Linked DNA regions of Endozoicomonas sp. GU-1. The main gene of each other region encodes a partner of the protein of the gene in region 3 in a complex. Links are inferred from orthologs where the notes say so. Each region holds a gene or a part of one and is shown on either strand. Other genes may lie near its edges.

Region 1 (4,133 bases), 4.3 Mb from region 3 along the record:
TCAGCTTTAAGTCTGGAAACGGCTGTGAGTGCCTGGCTTCATTAATGATGACAGCATCTACCTGCAGGGCGTTGTCTTGATCAGGGTGGCTGCGTATCACAAGATCAACGCTTCTAATGGCAGTGAGGTTAACCATGGGGGGAAGTGTGCAGGAAAGCAGATTGCAGGTCATGGTATAAGCCGGTCGCAAGGCAGGGTTCAGTGACAGTGTATTGCGGTTGAACCAGGCAAATTGCAGTGTCAGCAACACCAGCAGGCTACAGGCCGCAACCCCCCAGTAGGTTCTTTTCCTGCGGAGCTGTTGTTCGTTAATGGTTTCTTCGGTTTCCCGCTGGTCCAGTTCGTGAATCAGGGTTTCGATGCTTTGCTGGTGGTAGCCATCATATTGGATGGGCGCAGTGGCAACCTTTGCTTTTATGGAAGGGTCAAGGTCTTTGCTTCTGGATGTTTCCGGTGGTGTTGAATCCGGTTTTTTGACCGGTTTTTGCTGTTGGACGACCAGTGTTTCCCGCAGCTTTTTTTGGGTTTGAGTGGGTGTCCGGGGTTCTTCCCGGTGGTTAGAGGGTGATGTTTCAACGCTTTCAGTGGGGGTGTTTAATGCCTTCTTTTCTTGTTCTTTCAGGAGCGGTAGCTGGTCTATCGCATTAAAAACCTGAAGGCATGAACCGCAACGCACCGAACCCCTGGCAGCCTTAAGCTGGGCATGGGTAATGCGGAATATGGTCTGGCAGTGGGGGCAAGTGACACTTGACGGCGTCATGTTGACTGTTTACCTGATCTTGAAGCAGCATTTTTTATTAGACCAGAGCCCCCGTACTGAATCCAGTCTAATTGATAATGCAGGTAATTTTGTTTTATTGAAACCCGGGGAGTAACAAGTTCTGTCATACCTGCATCACATCAATGCCAGCTTATGAACGTCGCTTACCAGAAAGCATGGCCCAGCCATCAAAGGTGACTGCTGTATCCATGGCAAACCACTGTTCATAGGTTTGAATTATTTCATCCGCCTGCTCAGCCAGAACACCGGATAGAGCAATGGAACCGCCTTCCCTGGTCAGACTGGCCAGTTTGGGAGCCAGTTGAGTCAAAGGGCCAGCAAGAATGTTGGCCAGTACTACATCAGCTTGATCTGCTGGTTCGTCATCGGGCAGAAAAACTTCCAGTTTATCCACCGGAATGTTATTCCGTTTAGCATTCTCGATAGAGGCTTCCAGTGCCTGCGGATCCAGGTCAACACCGACCGCGGATTGTGCGCCCAGAAGGAGTGCTGCAATAGCAAGGATGCCAGAACCACAACCATAGTCGATAACTGTTTTGCCAGTCAGGTTATTCTGCTGATCCAGCCAACGCAGGCAGAGTGCTGTGGTGGGGTGCGTCCCGGTGCCAAAGGCCAGGCCCGGGTCCAGCATCAGGTTAACTGCCTCAGGATCGGGAACGTCTTTCCAGCTGGGGCAAACCCACAGGCGATCACCAAACTGCATGGGGTGGAAGTGGGTCATCCACTCTCTTTCCCAGTCTTTATCTTCCACCAGTTCGACCTTGTTATCAGGGAAAGGGTTCAGTCCGGCATGTTCTTTGAGAAAGGGTATGATATCATCGATGCGGGTCTGGGCATCAAACAAGCCAACAACAACGGTGTTGGTCCACAGCGGTGTGGTACCCAGCTCTGGTTCATAGACCGGTTGATCTTTTGCATCCTGCAGGGTGACCGCACAGGCACCGGCTTCCAGAAGCAGGTCTTCCAGAATTTCAGCATGGTCAGAAGTTGTGTCCAGTCTGACTTGAATCCAAGACATTGTGTTACCCAGAATGAAAAGCAATAAGAATTCAGACCTGTTCTTCAGGAAAGAAATTCATGGAACATAGGCGACTTATTGTAGCTGAGCACCGGTATTTCATAAACATTTGCTGGTTGATCGCCCAATAAAAAGAAAGGCCATCTCCTGTGGGAGAGGGCCTTGCCAAAGAGCAAAAAAACGGGAAATCACTCAGCCAGTTTCTTTTCCAGATAGTGAATACTGACACCGCCTTCTTTGAAGTGAGGATCAGTCACCAACGTCTGATGAAGAGGAATATTGGTTTTAATCCCTTCAATAACGGTTTCATCCAGTGCGTTCTTCATCCGGATAAGAGCCGTTTCACGATCCGGACCATAACTGATGATCTTGGCGATCAGGGAGTCATAGTAAGGGGGAACGCTGTAGCCGTTGTACAGATGGCTATCCACGCGAACACCGTTACCACCCGGTGCATGGAACTGCAAAACCTTGCCTGGTGATGGCATAAAGGTTTTTGGATCTTCGGCGTTGATACGACATTCGAAGGCGTGGCCTTTGAGTTCGATATCGTCCTGTTCAACGCTCAGAGGCAGGCCGCTGGCAATTCTCAGCTGCTCTTTGACAATATCAATGCCGCTGATCAGTTCGGTCACCGGGTGCTCAACCTGAACCCGGGTGTTCATTTCAATGAAATAGAACTCACCGTTTTCATACAGGAATTCAAAGGTTCCAGCGCCTTTGTAGCCCAGCTCAATGCAGGCACGGGTACAGGCACTGGCCACTTCCTGACGCTTCTCTTCCGGAATGCCGGGCGCAGGTGCTTCTTCAATAACCTTCTGATGACGACGTTGCAAAGAGCAGTCGCGGTCACCCAGATGAATGGCGTTACCCTGGCCATCGGCCAGCACCTGGAACTCCACATGACGTGGGTTTTGCAGGAATTTCTCCAGGTAAACCGTATCATTGTTGAATGCCGCACCGGCTTCTGATTTGGTCAGGGCGACGGAGCTGATCAGGTCTTCTTCGTTGTAGACCACGCGCATACCGCGGCCACCGCCACCGCCGGCAGCCTTGATGATCACCGGATAACCAATATCCCGGGCAATAGCCATGGTGCGGCTGTGATCGTCAGTGAGAGAGCCATTAGAGCCAGGAACCGTGGGAACACCGGCTTTCTGCATGGCTTTGATCGCTGAGACTTTGTCCCCCATCAGGCGGATAACGTCGGCAGAAGGCCCGATAAAGGTAAAGCCACTGCGTTCTACCTGTTCAGCAAAATCTGCATTTTCTGACAGGAAGCCGTAACCCGGGTGAATCGCGGTGGCGTGAGTCACCTCGGCGGCACTGATGATGGCAGGAATATTGAGATAGCTGTCTGCCGGGTTGTTTGGACCGATACAGACGGACTCATCCGCCAGGTGCAGATGCATAAGGTCAGCATCGGCCTTGGAGTGAACCGCAACGGTCTTGATGCCCAGCTCTTTGCAGGCCCTTAATATTCTGAGAGCAATTTCGCCCCGGTTGGCTATTACGACTTTATCGAGCATAACGCGATTCTCAGGCGATTATCAGACAATAGTGAACAGGGGCTGGTCGAACTCAACAGGCTGACCATTCTCTACCAGAACGGCATCAATAGTGCCGGATTTGTCCGCCTTGATCTGATTCATCATCTTCATGGCTTCAACAATGCAGAGTACATCACCTTCCTTAACCTGCTGGCCGACTTTGGCGAAGTCAGGCGCATCCGGTGACGGAGCACCGTAGAAAGTACCAACCATGGGAGACTTGACCTGATGGCCCGAAACGACAGGCTCAGCAATAGCAGGTGCAGCTGCTTCAGTGGCAGCGGGGGCAGCAGCCGGAGCCGGGGCTGGTGCAGCAGCCGGATAGGCAATGGGGGCGGCGGCTACAGGTGCATTTTTCGAGTAACGGCTGATACGAACGGACTCTTCACCCTCATGGATTTCGAGCTCATCAATACCTGATTCTTCCAGCAGCTCAATGAGCTTTTTTACTTTTCTGATATCCATTGTCAGTCTCAAATGCGTGTACTGGCAGCTCTGGCTGGCCAGTCTGGTTGATTTTGCGAAAAATCGAACACTCTACTTGGCGAGTGCAGGATCCCCGTTGGTCAGTTTTTGCCTGACAGTGCCACTGTTTAAGAGGGGTTAAGGCAGTTGCACTGTGATTAACATAAATCAGAACGTTGTCCTGTGTTGGAGTCGCGTTCTGAAAAAAAGCTCGCGTTCTTATGGCTCCGGCTGTCTGGCAAGCCTGTCAACTGCGGCAGACAGTGCCATTTCGTAGCCTTTAGGTCCCAGTCCGGCAATAACCCCTTCAGCAACGTCA
Region 2 (4,094 bases), 690 kb from region 3 along the record:
ACACTGACCTCTGTTCTTTCGCCGACGAAACACATGATTACCAATCTATCCAAACAACCTGACGAAAGCGATCGCTCTGATTACGTCCTTCATCCAAGTAACGTCTACGGTTTACTAAAAAGTCTGCCCCTGCAGAAAAAAATTCAGCTGGTTCAAAACAACATCACAGAAGACCGTGAAGCCTTGAAAAAAGCCATACTCTCAGATCTCGTGGATGAACATAAAGCGTTCCGTCGATTAAAGTGGGCAGGCGGCATCGGTAAGAGCGAATTGAAGAAACGTTTAACCTGTTTACAACAAGTCGTCGATGCCAGCTACCCTGAGCCCGGAAGCAAAGAGCTGATACAAGAGATACTCATCGAATTTCGTGCTTTTTCTGCCCGAGTGCTCAGGGAAAAATGGTACCGCCCTCGCTATCGCCAACTCGTCAAAGTGATCCATAAAATGATCGACAGTTTCAAACAAAAAGAGGATATTGACCCGGCACACTGGCTGGAAAATTACCAAGCAAAGAAACAGAGTTTTGCCGGGACTCACCGATGGAATTTATGGCGTCAATATCAGGATTCTGACGTTTTTCCGATCCATCAAAATGCTCTCAATGACCCGAACCCTGTGATTGATTTTAACAAATTACAACATCCATACGATACGGTGTCCCGGGTTGCTGAAAATAGTCACTACTTTAGAGACCAGGGAGAACGTTTGCGGGCATTGGCAGCATTAGAGAACGGTAACTCAAACGACAATAACCGGTAAAACAAAGACGAATGGCTGTTACCAATGGAGAGCTAAACCATCACTCTCCATGCCATAATAGCCATCACACACCCAGAGACCGGGAGCAGCCACCATTTGGTCACCATCAAACACCAATGGCAAATATTCTCTCAGCCAGGGTGGCACTTTATAGTCCTGCAGCCATTTTTTCAGAGTTTTTCGACCTTGCCGCCCGGCAATGGCAAACTTTTCATCCCCTGATATGTGACAACGGCGTTTTAACAGTAATGGTTTTTGTGGCAGTCGGATGGCGCTATCACTGCGCTCCTGTTTAGCACTGCAGATCAGCGACCGGTCTCCCAACACCACGATTGGCTCTTTCTGCCAGTCCCATACCATGGGTTCAAATGCCTGCAAATGCACGTCTTCATCCAGCAACACCAGCATTTGTTGGTAGCGAGTCAGGGTAAAGCGCGGTGCCACTGTCAGCAGGGGCTCGGCGTCGATTCGAGCCTCAACCACTTCATCAAAGATCTGTTCAAGGGTGTCTCTGGAGGGCAGTTGTATGCCCTGCTGTTTCAGCCATTGGCGAACCACTCGACGCCGGGAACCGGCATCAAGGGATTGCAGCGTTGCCAGATTCATCAGCGGTTGCCGGTCAAGCAGCCATTGCGGGCGATAATCAATACACAGGGCCAACTGTTCGATTGTTTGCTGCTGCACGGTTTGATTCATCTGCGCCACATCCCGCACAAATTCGACCAATCGTTCCGACGCACCCGGCCAGCGCTCTTCCACCATGGGAATCAGTCGCTGACGGAGAAAGTTGCGGGAGAAGCGTTCATCCGTATTACTGTCATCTTCAATAAATCGGAGGTTATTTGTCCGGGCATAATCTTCAATGGATGCTCGGGCCACATTCAGTAAGGGCCGTAACAACAGCCCATTACCCAGGGACCTTTGTTCGGGAATCCCTGAACACCATCAACACCGGTCCCGCGGAATAACCTGAGCAGAACCGTCTCTGCCTGATCATCCCGATGATGCCCCTGCAACAGACAGCCGCCCTCTTCCACGGCATTGATAAATACCTGGTATCGCGCATCCCTGGCCGCCTGCTCCAGACCATAGCCGTCATTTTCCAGAGAAACTCTGGCGATGGTCAGCGGTATCTGCCACTGTTCACATACCGAGTGACAGTGCTCAGCCCACTGATCAGCGTAACGGCTCAAACCATGATGAACATGAACAGCACACACATCAGCGATATCTCCCTGATCACGCAGGCAGGCCAGCAAATGGAGTAAAACGGTGGAGTCAACACCGCCACTGAATGCCACCGTTACAGGACATTCAGAGACCGGTATCTGCAGGCTTGAAGATAGTTGATCAAGCACCCACTCAGGGCTGAGCGGGTGACAGGAAGTGATCTCTGCGCTGGTTTTTGCCATCGTTTTCGCAATCAAAGCGCCCCAAAATCCCTGATTTTCTGGTAACGATTTTCCAGCAGGGTATCGCTGTCCAGTGCCGAAAGCATGTTCAGCTGATCCACCAGTGTTGCTTGCAAACTGGCAGCCGCTGCTTCAGGATCCCGGTGTGCACCACCCAATGGCTCTGCCACCAGGGTATCCACCAGGCCCAGCTCCTGTAAACGCCCGGCAGTTACCCCCATGGCCTCTGCGGCGGTAGAAGCGTACTCGGCTTTTTTCCAGAGAATGGAGGCACAACCCTCAGGGGAAATAACAGAGTAAGTTGAATACCCCATCATCACCAGATGATCACAAACCCCAATGGCCAAGGCACCACCGGAACCACCCTCACCGATCACCGTGGAAATCACAGGCACTTTCAAGCGGGACATCACCGCCAGGTTGTAGGCAATCGCCTCACTCTGCCCACGTTCCTCGGCACCAATACCGGGGTATGCGCCCGGTGTATCAATAAAGGTCAGGATGGGCATCTTGAAACGTTCCGCCATTTCCATCAGCCGACAGGCTTTACGGTAACCTTCCGGTTTGGGCATACCGAAATTCCGGCGAACTTTTTCTTCGATCTCACGCCCCTTCTGATGACCAATCACCATCACCGGTCGACCATCCAGTCGGGCCATGCCACCCACAATGGAGGGGTCATCAGCAAAATGGCGATCGCCATGGAGTTCATCAAACTCGGTGAAAATATGGCGAATATAGTCCAGCGTGTAGGGCCTTCTGGGGTGCCGGGCCAGCTGGGCCACCTGCCAGGAAGAAAGGTTGCTGAAAATGGCATCCGTCAGACTGCGGCACTTATCCTGCAGTGTGGCAATCTCTTCAGTAATATTCAGCTCTGCATCGCTGCTGACCAGCCTAAGCTCTTCTATCTTGGCTTCCAGTTCAGCAATTGGCTGTTCAAAGTCCAGGTAATTCGGGTTCATGAAGTCCACTTATCATGGCCGGAGAGTAAATAGGGATCAAAATACGTAAACACCGCCGTAAAGTCGAGTTAAAAAGCGTAATTACCTGTAAACAGTTCAACAGCTGGTCGACCTGGAAGTCTGCAGAAAAGCAATACGAGAATGGGATGTCCCCTTTTGAAAAGCCGGAACCACTGCCTGTAGTGGACAATAAAGGAGGAACCTTCACCGTGGGTACATTTTGCGACCACAATATCCCCCCCCGGTAGCCAGCCGACCCGCAATGCCCGGAAGTTACAACGGGCATCGGGACAGGCAGGGCGGCAGTTAGCCCAGTCGCATCAGAATAAAGACATATCCCACTCCGCCATCTTCTCCCAATATGGGTCTGGGACTACCTGTGGCATTTCCATGGCTTCTGCCTGAAAACCCGGGACTTTCGGTTGATGCCCCATCTTTGCGCCAACAGCGTCAGACCATCCCAGCAGTGGCCTGATGCAATTGGCTATGTCGGTGCCCTTGCAAGCCAGCTCAAAAGCTGCCATTGCCTCGCCATAGGTGGTTCCGCAATAGAGGGAGAAATGGTCATCATGCTCCCCGGGCCCGGGTGTGAAATCATCATCCCCCAGGTAACGGATTTGCTGGCGAGCGGTATCCAGTGTAAATAGCCGATCACAAAGCTCAGGCTTCAATGCATGAAGGAAAAACCTGCCATTATCAAGTTGACCCGCATGGATTGAATAAGGGTCATACAACCCGGAAAAACTTCTTCCCCAATTCAGATGATATTCACCGGCATGATATTTTTTGAAAACAAACGCACCGGTAACCTCTTTCAGGGTATTTCCGAGTTCCGTGAAATCCACCTCGCCCAATGTCCCATCTGCACGCCGGAAGTAGGCTACCGGTGGGACAGGCGTTGATTCAGGGTTCTCGATTATTGGTTTTTCCATTTTCCGAAATATCAGATCAGCCGGGACTG
Region 3 (7,951 bases):
CGCTTGCAATGCCGTCGCGGCATTATCAATCACCACATTGGGAACAGGGAGGTTGTCCAGCTGTTGATTTTCACTACCTGACCAATGCCACGTATTACCCGACCTTGCCAGGGTAAACGCCTCTCCTCTGCAATACAGGGCACTGCCAAGACGCTCAGCCATGTCGGTGATTGCCTGCGGCACTGGCTGATCACCAAAGATCGCAGGTTTACAGGCACGAAATATTCCTGACTTCTCTTTGGCAATCGCTTCAATGCTAAAGCCAAGGTATTCCTGATGGTCGAGCGCCACCGTGGTAATTACCGACACATCGGGGTCAATCACATTGGTAGCATCCAGTCGTCCACCCAGGCCGACTTCCATCAGTGCCACATCCACCTCCGCCCTTTTAAAGCAGTCCACGGCAGCCAGGGTGGTAAATTCAAAATAGGTTAGCCATGTCGTTTTTCGACCTTCATTGATCTTCTCAAAAGCATCACATAGCCAGTCATCACTGACCTGTTCGCCATTAATGCGAATTCTTTCGTTAAACTTGAGAAAATGAGGTGATGTAAATAGACCTACCTTGTAACCAGCAGCCAGCAAAACAGCTTCAAGAACGGCCAGCGTCGAGCCTTTGCCATTGGTGCCCCCCACGGTGATAATGAACGGCGCAGGCTTGAGCAAATCCAGCCTGTCACCCACCAGCCGAATCCGGTCCAGCCCAAAGTCGATGTCATGCTCCGGACGAGTTTCTTCCATCCAGGTTAACCACTGTGCAAGGCTTTTTTCTTTCTTTTCAAACGAGGACAACGTCACATCTCCAGACGTATGCATTCCCACGCAGAGCGACGGTGTTGCGAAAGGCCTTAAAAAGAAGTGAACCACAAAGACACGGAGGCACAAAGAAAGCCATTTTGTTTGCTGAGCGTAGCTCAGGCAAGCCCAGAAAAAACTTTGTGTCTTTGTGCCTTTGTGGTTCAAGGCTTTTATAACTTTTGCAACACCCCCAGAGCGCGGGAACAAAATATAGAGAAAAGGCCGGAGAAAAAACCAGCCTTAGGTTGGATTAGGCAACTTCTACTGTATCAGCAAGCGCCACATCAGCATCCGGCCTGCCCTGCATTTTCCGGCAAAGCCTGGCGATAGTGGATCGCAACTCAGAACGGGAAACGATCATATCAATAGCACCGTGATCCAGCAGGAATTCACTGCGCTGAAAGCCTTCCGGCAGCTTTTCCCGGACGGTCTGTTCAATCACCCTGGGACCGGCAAAACCAATCAGGGCACCGGGCTCAGCCATATTGATATCACCGAGCATGGCCAGACTGGCAGAAACACCGCCGTACACCGGGTCAGTCATCACTGAGATATAAGGAATACCCGCCTGACGCATTCTTTCCAGGGCCGCACTGGTTTTCGCCATCTGCATCAGGGAAAACAGGGCTTCCTGCATTCGGGCACCGCCACTGGCTGAAAAACAGATCAACGGCATCTTCTCTGCCAGGCATAACTCGGCAGCACGGGCAAACTTTTCCCCGACCACCGACCCCATGGAGCCACCCATAAAAGAAAACTCAAAGGCAACGGCCGCGACCGGAATGTCCTCGACGGTACCACGCATGGCCACCAGAGCATCTTTTTCGCCGGTCTGCTTTTGCGCCGCTGCCAGTCGATCACGGTACTTTTTTGTGTCGCGAAACTTCAGCCGGTCATTGGGCTCAAGGTCAGCAAACAGCTCAGCCTTTCCTTCCTTGTCAAGAAAGTAATCCAGTCGCGTGCGGGCACTGATTCGCATATGATGCTGGCACTTGGGACAAACACCCAGGTTTCTATCCAGCTCGGGGCGATAGAGAAAGGCCTCACACTTCACACACTTGCGCCAAAGCCCTTCTGGCACACTGCTGCTTTTCTGCGCAATAGCAGCGCGTGATAACGATGGAATCAGTTTATCGACTAACCAGTTGCTCATTCATTCGTCCTGTCATCGTCCATAGCTGAGCGCATTTCGGCAATTCGGCTGGCAACGCGGTCAATGGAGGCCTGTCCCTCATTGCCATACTGAGCCAGCTCAGATACCAGCACACTGCCCGCAATAACGCCGTCTGCCATTCGCCCAATGGCGGCAGCCGAGGCTCCATCGCGGATACCAAAGCCAACACACACCGGAACGTCAGCAAAACGCCGGATGTGGTTGACCCGCTCTTCAACTTCTGCCGTATTCAGGGTTGCCGCACCGGTTACCCCTTTCAGGGATACATAATAGAGATAACCACTGGCAACCCGGCAGATCTTGGCAATTCGTTCATCGGATGTGGTCGGGGTAATCAGGCTGATCATGTCAATACCACGGTTATGCAGCATATCCAGTAAATCACCTGCGGCTTCCGGTGGCAGATCCACCATCAGCACACCATCAACACCCGCCTGACTGGCCAACTCAACAAACCGCTGGTAGCCCATGATCTCTACCGGATTGAGATAGCCCATCAGGACAACCGGTGTGTCATTATCCCTTTCCCGGAACTCAGAAACCATTGCAAAAACGTCATGCAATGTAACACCGTGTGATACCGCCCGCTCATGGGCCTGGGCAATCACCGGACCATCCGCAACCGGGTCCGAGAACGGAAAGCCCAGCTCAATCATATCCGCACCATGGTCCACCAGGTGGTGCATAACCTCGAACAGTCTTGCCCGGAGGGTCACCGGCAAGAATGTAGGGTATCAGAGCTTTACGTTCACGCCCCTGCAAGGTTTCAAAGCGGGCTTTGATTCTGTTTATTTCACGACTCATGCGGTGCCCACCTTATACTTCGAGGCCATCAATAGTGGCAACGGTATGAATATCCTTATCACCACGACCAGACAGGTTACAGATAATGATCTGGTCCTGGCTCATCGTGGGTGCCAGTTTATCAACCCAGGCCAGGGCATGGGCGCTTTCCAGCGCTGGCATAATGCCTTCCAGGCGGGTCAGCTTGCGAAAGGCCGCAAGGGCTTCTTCATCCGTTGCCGCCGGGTATTGTGCACGGCCGATATCTTTCAGGTAACTGTGTTCTGGCCCAACCCCCGGATAGTCCAATCCGGCCGACACAGAGTGGCTCTCAATAATCTGGCCATGTTCGTTGGTCATCAGATAGGTTCTTGCGCCCTGCAAAACGCCCGGGCGGCCGGAACTCATCCGGGCCGCATGCTTATCGGTATCAACACCGTGTCCTGCCGCTTCAACACCATACAGCTTAACGGCTTTATCCTGAATAAATTCGTGGAACAGCCCCATGGCATTGGAACCACCACCCACACAGGCAACCAGGGCATCCGGCAGGCGGCCTTCTTTTTCCAGAATCTGCCGACGGGCTTCCCGGCCAATAATACTCTGCAGATTACGCACCATTTCAGGATAGGGTGAAGGGCCACAAACTGTGCCCAGCAGATAGAAGGTATCTTCAGGGCGTGCTACCCAATCCCTGAGTGCTTCATTAATCGCGTCTTTCAGCGTCTGGGAACCGGTTTCTACCGGTACCACGGTGGCCCCCAAAAGTTTCATGCGATAGACGTTCAATGCCTGACGTTTTACGTCCTTGGCCCCCATATAAACCACACACTCCAACCCAAGACGGGCGGCCACCGTCGCCGAGGCAACACCGTGCTGACCGGCACCGGTTTCGGCAATAATCCGGGTTTTCCCCATATGTTTGGCCAGCAGCGCCTGACCAACCGCGTGGTTGATTTTGTGGGCACCGGTATGATTGAGATCTTCACGCTTCAGGTAGATTTTTGCGCCACCCAGCGCCCGAGTCCATCGCTCAGCAAAATAGAGCGGTGAAGGACGGCCGACAAAGTCAGCCAGGTCACGATCAAAATCTTCCTGAAAGGTCTTGTCCTGCCAGAGCTCACGCCAGGTGCGATCAAGGTCTTCCAGCGCACCCATCAGGGTTTCAGCCACGAAACGTCCACCGTAACGGCCAAAATGCCCCATTAAATCCGGTTGATCGTACTTGTGTTCTTCAGAAGAAAGAACGGGGGACTCAAAAATTTCCTGATCGACCATCATCTTCCTGCCGCCTTGATAAAGGCTTTGATTTTATCGTGATCCTTAATGCCAGGCTGACTCTCTACGCCACTGCTGACATCAACTCCATAGGGTCGAACCCTGTTCACTGCCTGAGCGATATTATCAGGACTCAGACCTCCGGCCAGCACCATCGGTTTATTCAGCTCATGGGGTATCAAATCCCAGTCAAAAGACTCACCGGTGCCACCCACCTCCCCGGGCTTATAACTGTCCAGCAGGTAGCCACAGGCACTGGTATAGGGAGCCACCATGTCGGCCACGGCAATATCCGGACGAACACGGAAGGCCTTCATATAACGTACCCCCCAGCGGGCGCACTCGATTTCCGGTTCATTGCCATGAAATTGCAGTAGTGAAAGAGGAACCGCGTCCAGAACCGATTGAATCAGCTCATCGGAGGCATCGACAAACAGCCCAACCACCGAGACAAACGGCGGCAGAGCCCGAACAATCTCCACGGCCTGCTCAACCGTGACACAACGACGGCTTTTCCGGTAAAACACCAGACCGATGGCATCCGCCCCGCTGTCAGCAGCGATCAAACCATCATCAACACGGGTAATTCCGCAGATTTTTATACGAGGAGATACTTCCATTTCCCGGTGTTCTCTTTCCCACGCCCTGTGTCGGGAGATTACCCGGGACACAGAGCCAACCACAGGGTAAGGGTTTGAAGGTGCTTTCACACTGTACTGCCGAAGATCAATGCGAAAGAATAGGCAACCCCTGAGCGATCGTTGATCTTATCAGAACATTTCGGGAATTACTGCATCTGGCACATCATTTCAATGAGTTTCATGTGTACAATCTCCGTTCACCCTGAGCGGAGTCGAAGGGTGATTGGCACGGTCTTTACGGTTGGTTCACAGTCCACACCCTTCGACAGCCTCAGAATGAACGTGGTTCTGCAGCTCAGTAAGATCTCCGCTACAGAACGAACAGAGTTTTCAGGTCAATAGAGAGGAACCCATCCATTGCACGGAAAACGTATGCCAGCTCTGGAAAAACCGCCGATTTAAAGCGGAATTAATGGCGCAATAAAGTGTGGGTTCGATTCACTGGCCGGCAGTCCAAACACCTTATCGTACCCCGCATCGACAAAATAAAGCCCACAGGGCGAAGCGGTTACCCCACCCTGGGCACGATCCCGAGCATCCAGCACCTCTTTTGCCCAGCCAGGCTCACGTTTGCCGCAACCCACCGCCATCAACACCCCGGCAAAATTACGAATCATATGATGCAAAAACGCATTGGCCTGCACATCAATAACAATCAGTGGTCCGTGGCGGGAAATATCCAGCCGGGTCACATGCCTGACCGGGTTCTTTGCCTGACACTGAATCGCACGATAAGAGGTAAAATCATGTTCGCCCACCAGGCACTCTGCCGCCGCCTTCATGCGCTCAACATCCAGCGGCCGATAGTTCCAGGTCACCCCTTTGGAGAGATGTGCGGGCCGAATGGGATGGTTATAAATCACGTAACGATAACGTCGCCACAGGGCAGAAAAGCGGGCATGAAAATCATCAGAAACCGGCTTCACCCAGTTTACGGCCACGTCATCCGGCAAATTGGCATTAGCGCCATAAGCCCAGCCCCGCTCGGTACGAACGGCATCCGTATCAAAATGAATAATCTGGTTACAGCCATGAACCCGGGCATCGGTTCTTCCTGCACAGACAACGGCAACAGGATGGTTAGCCACTTTTGACAGCGCAGCTTCTACCGCAGCCTGCACCGTGGGCAAACCGGTCTTGAGAACCTGCCAACCAAAAAAACGGGAGCCATCGTATTGAACACTGGCAGCATAACGGGGCATGAAAGAAAAACACCTATAGAAAATAGCCAAAGGCAGAATTTAAGCAGGAGTGCGCGGGTAGATTACCACCAGGAGATGTTTCCGGGTTAGTGCAGCCAAGCTCTGTAATACATAAATAGACACCTCGTTGCCACAACCTCTCCGGACTCATTCCCATGGTCCCGAGGCTGTCGCAACACCGGTTCTACAGGATGGAATCGTAACAGATTCATTGCCCGCTGCTGAAGTACTCTTATCCTTTGCTTCTGTCTGGTGATCTCTGCTGTATAATCCTTTCAGTTGCACCAATTGACTCAGTCGAGATTATTCTTGGTCTGTTCCCCAGGACTCCCGCCCACAGTGGTTGTCAAACCAAGACGTTCTGCAGCCATTCCGGCACCGTAAAAGGCTGCTTTTGCTGTATAGTCCAGCGCTTTTCCCATCAGGTACCCGACACCTCCACCGATCATGACCGAGCATGTGCCAGCCAGGATTCGAATCGAAGCATCAGAATAATTCGCACGTATGGACGCTTCTTCTGGTCGACCCAGCACCCGCATTGGAACTGCCATGGCCCTACTGCAACCCAGGCTACAGAGTGCTCCTGCGTAGGTACACGCCTGGACAATATGAGAATCCTGCTGAATGAAGGGAGTGATACCGAGGTGATCCATATACGTGGATACGGTATCACGAATTTTCACAGAAGCGTGCCAGAAGGCGGTACAACCGTGATAGACCCCTTTCCCGATAAGGTTTCCCGCAACGCCATAAGCGCCCGTATATAAGGCGCGATTCAGAAAATTGTCATCAACCGAGAAGCGGGCTGTATGAAGGCCGAAAGCCAGCCCTGTCATGGCACCAGCCATCGCCATAGAATCCTTCATTACTGAGGCAGGAACAATAATGTTGTTCGTTGAGCCTTTACCAGAGTTGATATCCATTGTTAAGTCCCTCTCAGATATAAGAACGTGACGTTTTACGTAAGGCGACCATGTAGATGCTTAAGCCAGGAAAAAGTTCCTGCTGGCAGGTAATGAAAGTATTTTCAGCGCGTGCACAGCTACACCCGTGCCACTGAGTTTGTGCACAAACAGGTGGCTGTCTACCTATTCAGCGACCAGTGGCTATCGATCTAAGGCATTCAGCCGCCATTCTGGCACCGGAAAAGGCGGCTTTTGCCGTATAGTCCAGCGTTTTTCCTACCAGATATCCGACACCGGCACCGAGCATGGCCGAGCCTGAGCCAGACTTGATTCGCTGCATAGCATCCGGAGGAACCAGACAAGGAGGAGGCTCATAATTTCGGCCCCAGTGCGCACGTCTTTCCATTTCTATTGCCTCTTCTGATCGAATCAGTAATGGATCTTCGAGGGCACTACTGTAAAACAGGCCATACCACGCTCCGGCGTAGGTAAATGCCTGGACAATATGAGAATCCTGACTGAAGGGGGTAATACCAAGGTTATTCATATACGTGGATACGGTAGCACGAATAACCTCAGAGCCTTTCCAGAAGGCGGCACAACCGTGATAGGCACTTTGTGTGATGAGGTATCCAGCAGTGCCACAAGCGCCCAAAAATAAGCTATGAGTCAGCAAATTGTCGTTGTCCGAGAACAAAGATACAAAAGAGCCAAGAGCAACTCCTGACAGGGCACCTGCCAAAGACCAGGTATCCTTGATTACCGAGGTAGAAAGAACAAAGTCGGTCGTCGAACCTGCACCTGGATTGGTATTCATAGTTGAGCCGCTATCCCGGACAATATGAGAATCCTGACTGGTGGGGGTAATATCAGGGTTATTGATATGTATGGATACTGTATCAGGAATTTCCACAGCTCGTTGCCAGAAGGCGGCACCACTGTGATTGGCAGTTTTGGCGGTGAGATGCCCCACAACGCTACAAGCGCCGATATATAAGGCGCGACTCAGAAAACTGCCGTCGTCCGGGAGGCGGGTTATAAGAAAGCCGAAAGCAAGCCCTGACAGGGTACCTGCCAAGGTCAGGGCATCCTTCGCTACAGAGGAAGAAATAACAACATTGGTCGTCGAACCTGCACCTGAGTTGATATTCATAGTTAAGCCGCTATCGA

The links. The genes of interacting proteins can lie anywhere in the genome.
Region 1: the proteins of accD (region 3) and accC are in contact, whole or in part, in a solved structure (PDB 8UXZ), measured with the Escherichia coli proteins. The link is inferred for Endozoicomonas sp. GU-1 from one-to-one orthologs.
Region 2: the proteins of accD (region 3) and accA are in contact, whole or in part, in a solved structure (PDB 8UXZ), measured with the Escherichia coli proteins. The link is inferred for Endozoicomonas sp. GU-1 from one-to-one orthologs.

What each region holds. Positions count from the first base shown.
Region 1 is NZ_CP114771.1:5,339,333-5,343,465, forward strand. What follows is about bases 1,159-4,122. They hold accC (acetyl-CoA carboxylase biotin carboxylase subunit), read right to left. Parts: upstream 3,329-4,122; coding sequence 1,988-3,328; downstream 1,159-1,987. Other genes in these bases: prmA (50S ribosomal protein L11 methyltransferase), read right to left, coding at 1,159-1,799; accB (acetyl-CoA carboxylase biotin carboxyl carrier protein), read right to left, coding at 3,350-3,814; aroQ (type II 3-dehydroquinate dehydratase), read right to left, coding at 4,034-4,122. Also shown: O3276_RS22315 (DUF3426 domain-containing protein), read right to left, coding at 1-760; more of prmA, read right to left, coding at 912-1,158; more of aroQ, read right to left, coding at 4,123-4,133. UniProt on the Escherichia coli protein: This protein is a component of the acetyl coenzyme A carboxylase complex; first, biotin carboxylase catalyzes the carboxylation of the carrier protein and then the transcarboxylase transfers the carboxyl group to form malonyl-CoA.
Region 2 is NZ_CP114771.1:374,079-378,172, reverse strand. Bases 1,159-4,083 are described here. They hold accA (acetyl-CoA carboxylase carboxyl transferase subunit alpha), read right to left. Parts: upstream 3,134-4,083; coding sequence 2,183-3,133; downstream 1,159-2,182. Other genes in these bases: O3276_RS01750 (hypothetical protein), read right to left, coding at 3,454-4,083; tilS (tRNA lysidine(34) synthetase TilS), read right to left, coding at 1,641-2,186; tilS (tRNA lysidine(34) synthetase TilS), read right to left, coding at 1,159-1,659. Outside these bases: O3276_RS01770 (hypothetical protein), read left to right, coding at 1-759; more of tilS, read right to left, coding at 778-1,158; more of O3276_RS01750, read right to left, coding at 4,084-4,094. UniProt on the Escherichia coli protein: Component of the acetyl coenzyme A carboxylase (ACC) complex. First, biotin carboxylase catalyzes the carboxylation of biotin on its carrier protein (BCCP) and then the CO(2) group is transferred by the carboxyltransferase to acetyl-CoA to form malonyl-CoA.
Region 3 is NZ_CP114771.1:1,065,456-1,073,406, forward strand. The notes cover bases 1-2,971. They hold accD (acetyl-CoA carboxylase, carboxyltransferase subunit beta), read right to left. Parts: upstream 1,952-2,971; coding sequence 1,049-1,951; downstream 1-1,048. Other genes in these bases: folC (bifunctional tetrahydrofolate synthase/dihydrofolate synthase), read right to left, coding at 1-792; trpB (tryptophan synthase subunit beta), read right to left, coding at 2,789-2,971. Also shown: more of trpB, read right to left, coding at 2,972-3,961; O3276_RS04225 (phosphoribosylanthranilate isomerase), read right to left, coding at 4,033-4,743; tRNA pseudouridine(38-40) synthase TruA, read right to left, coding at 5,073-5,876; O3276_RS04235 (hypothetical protein), read right to left, coding at 6,170-6,799; O3276_RS04240 (hypothetical protein), read right to left, coding at 6,969-7,934.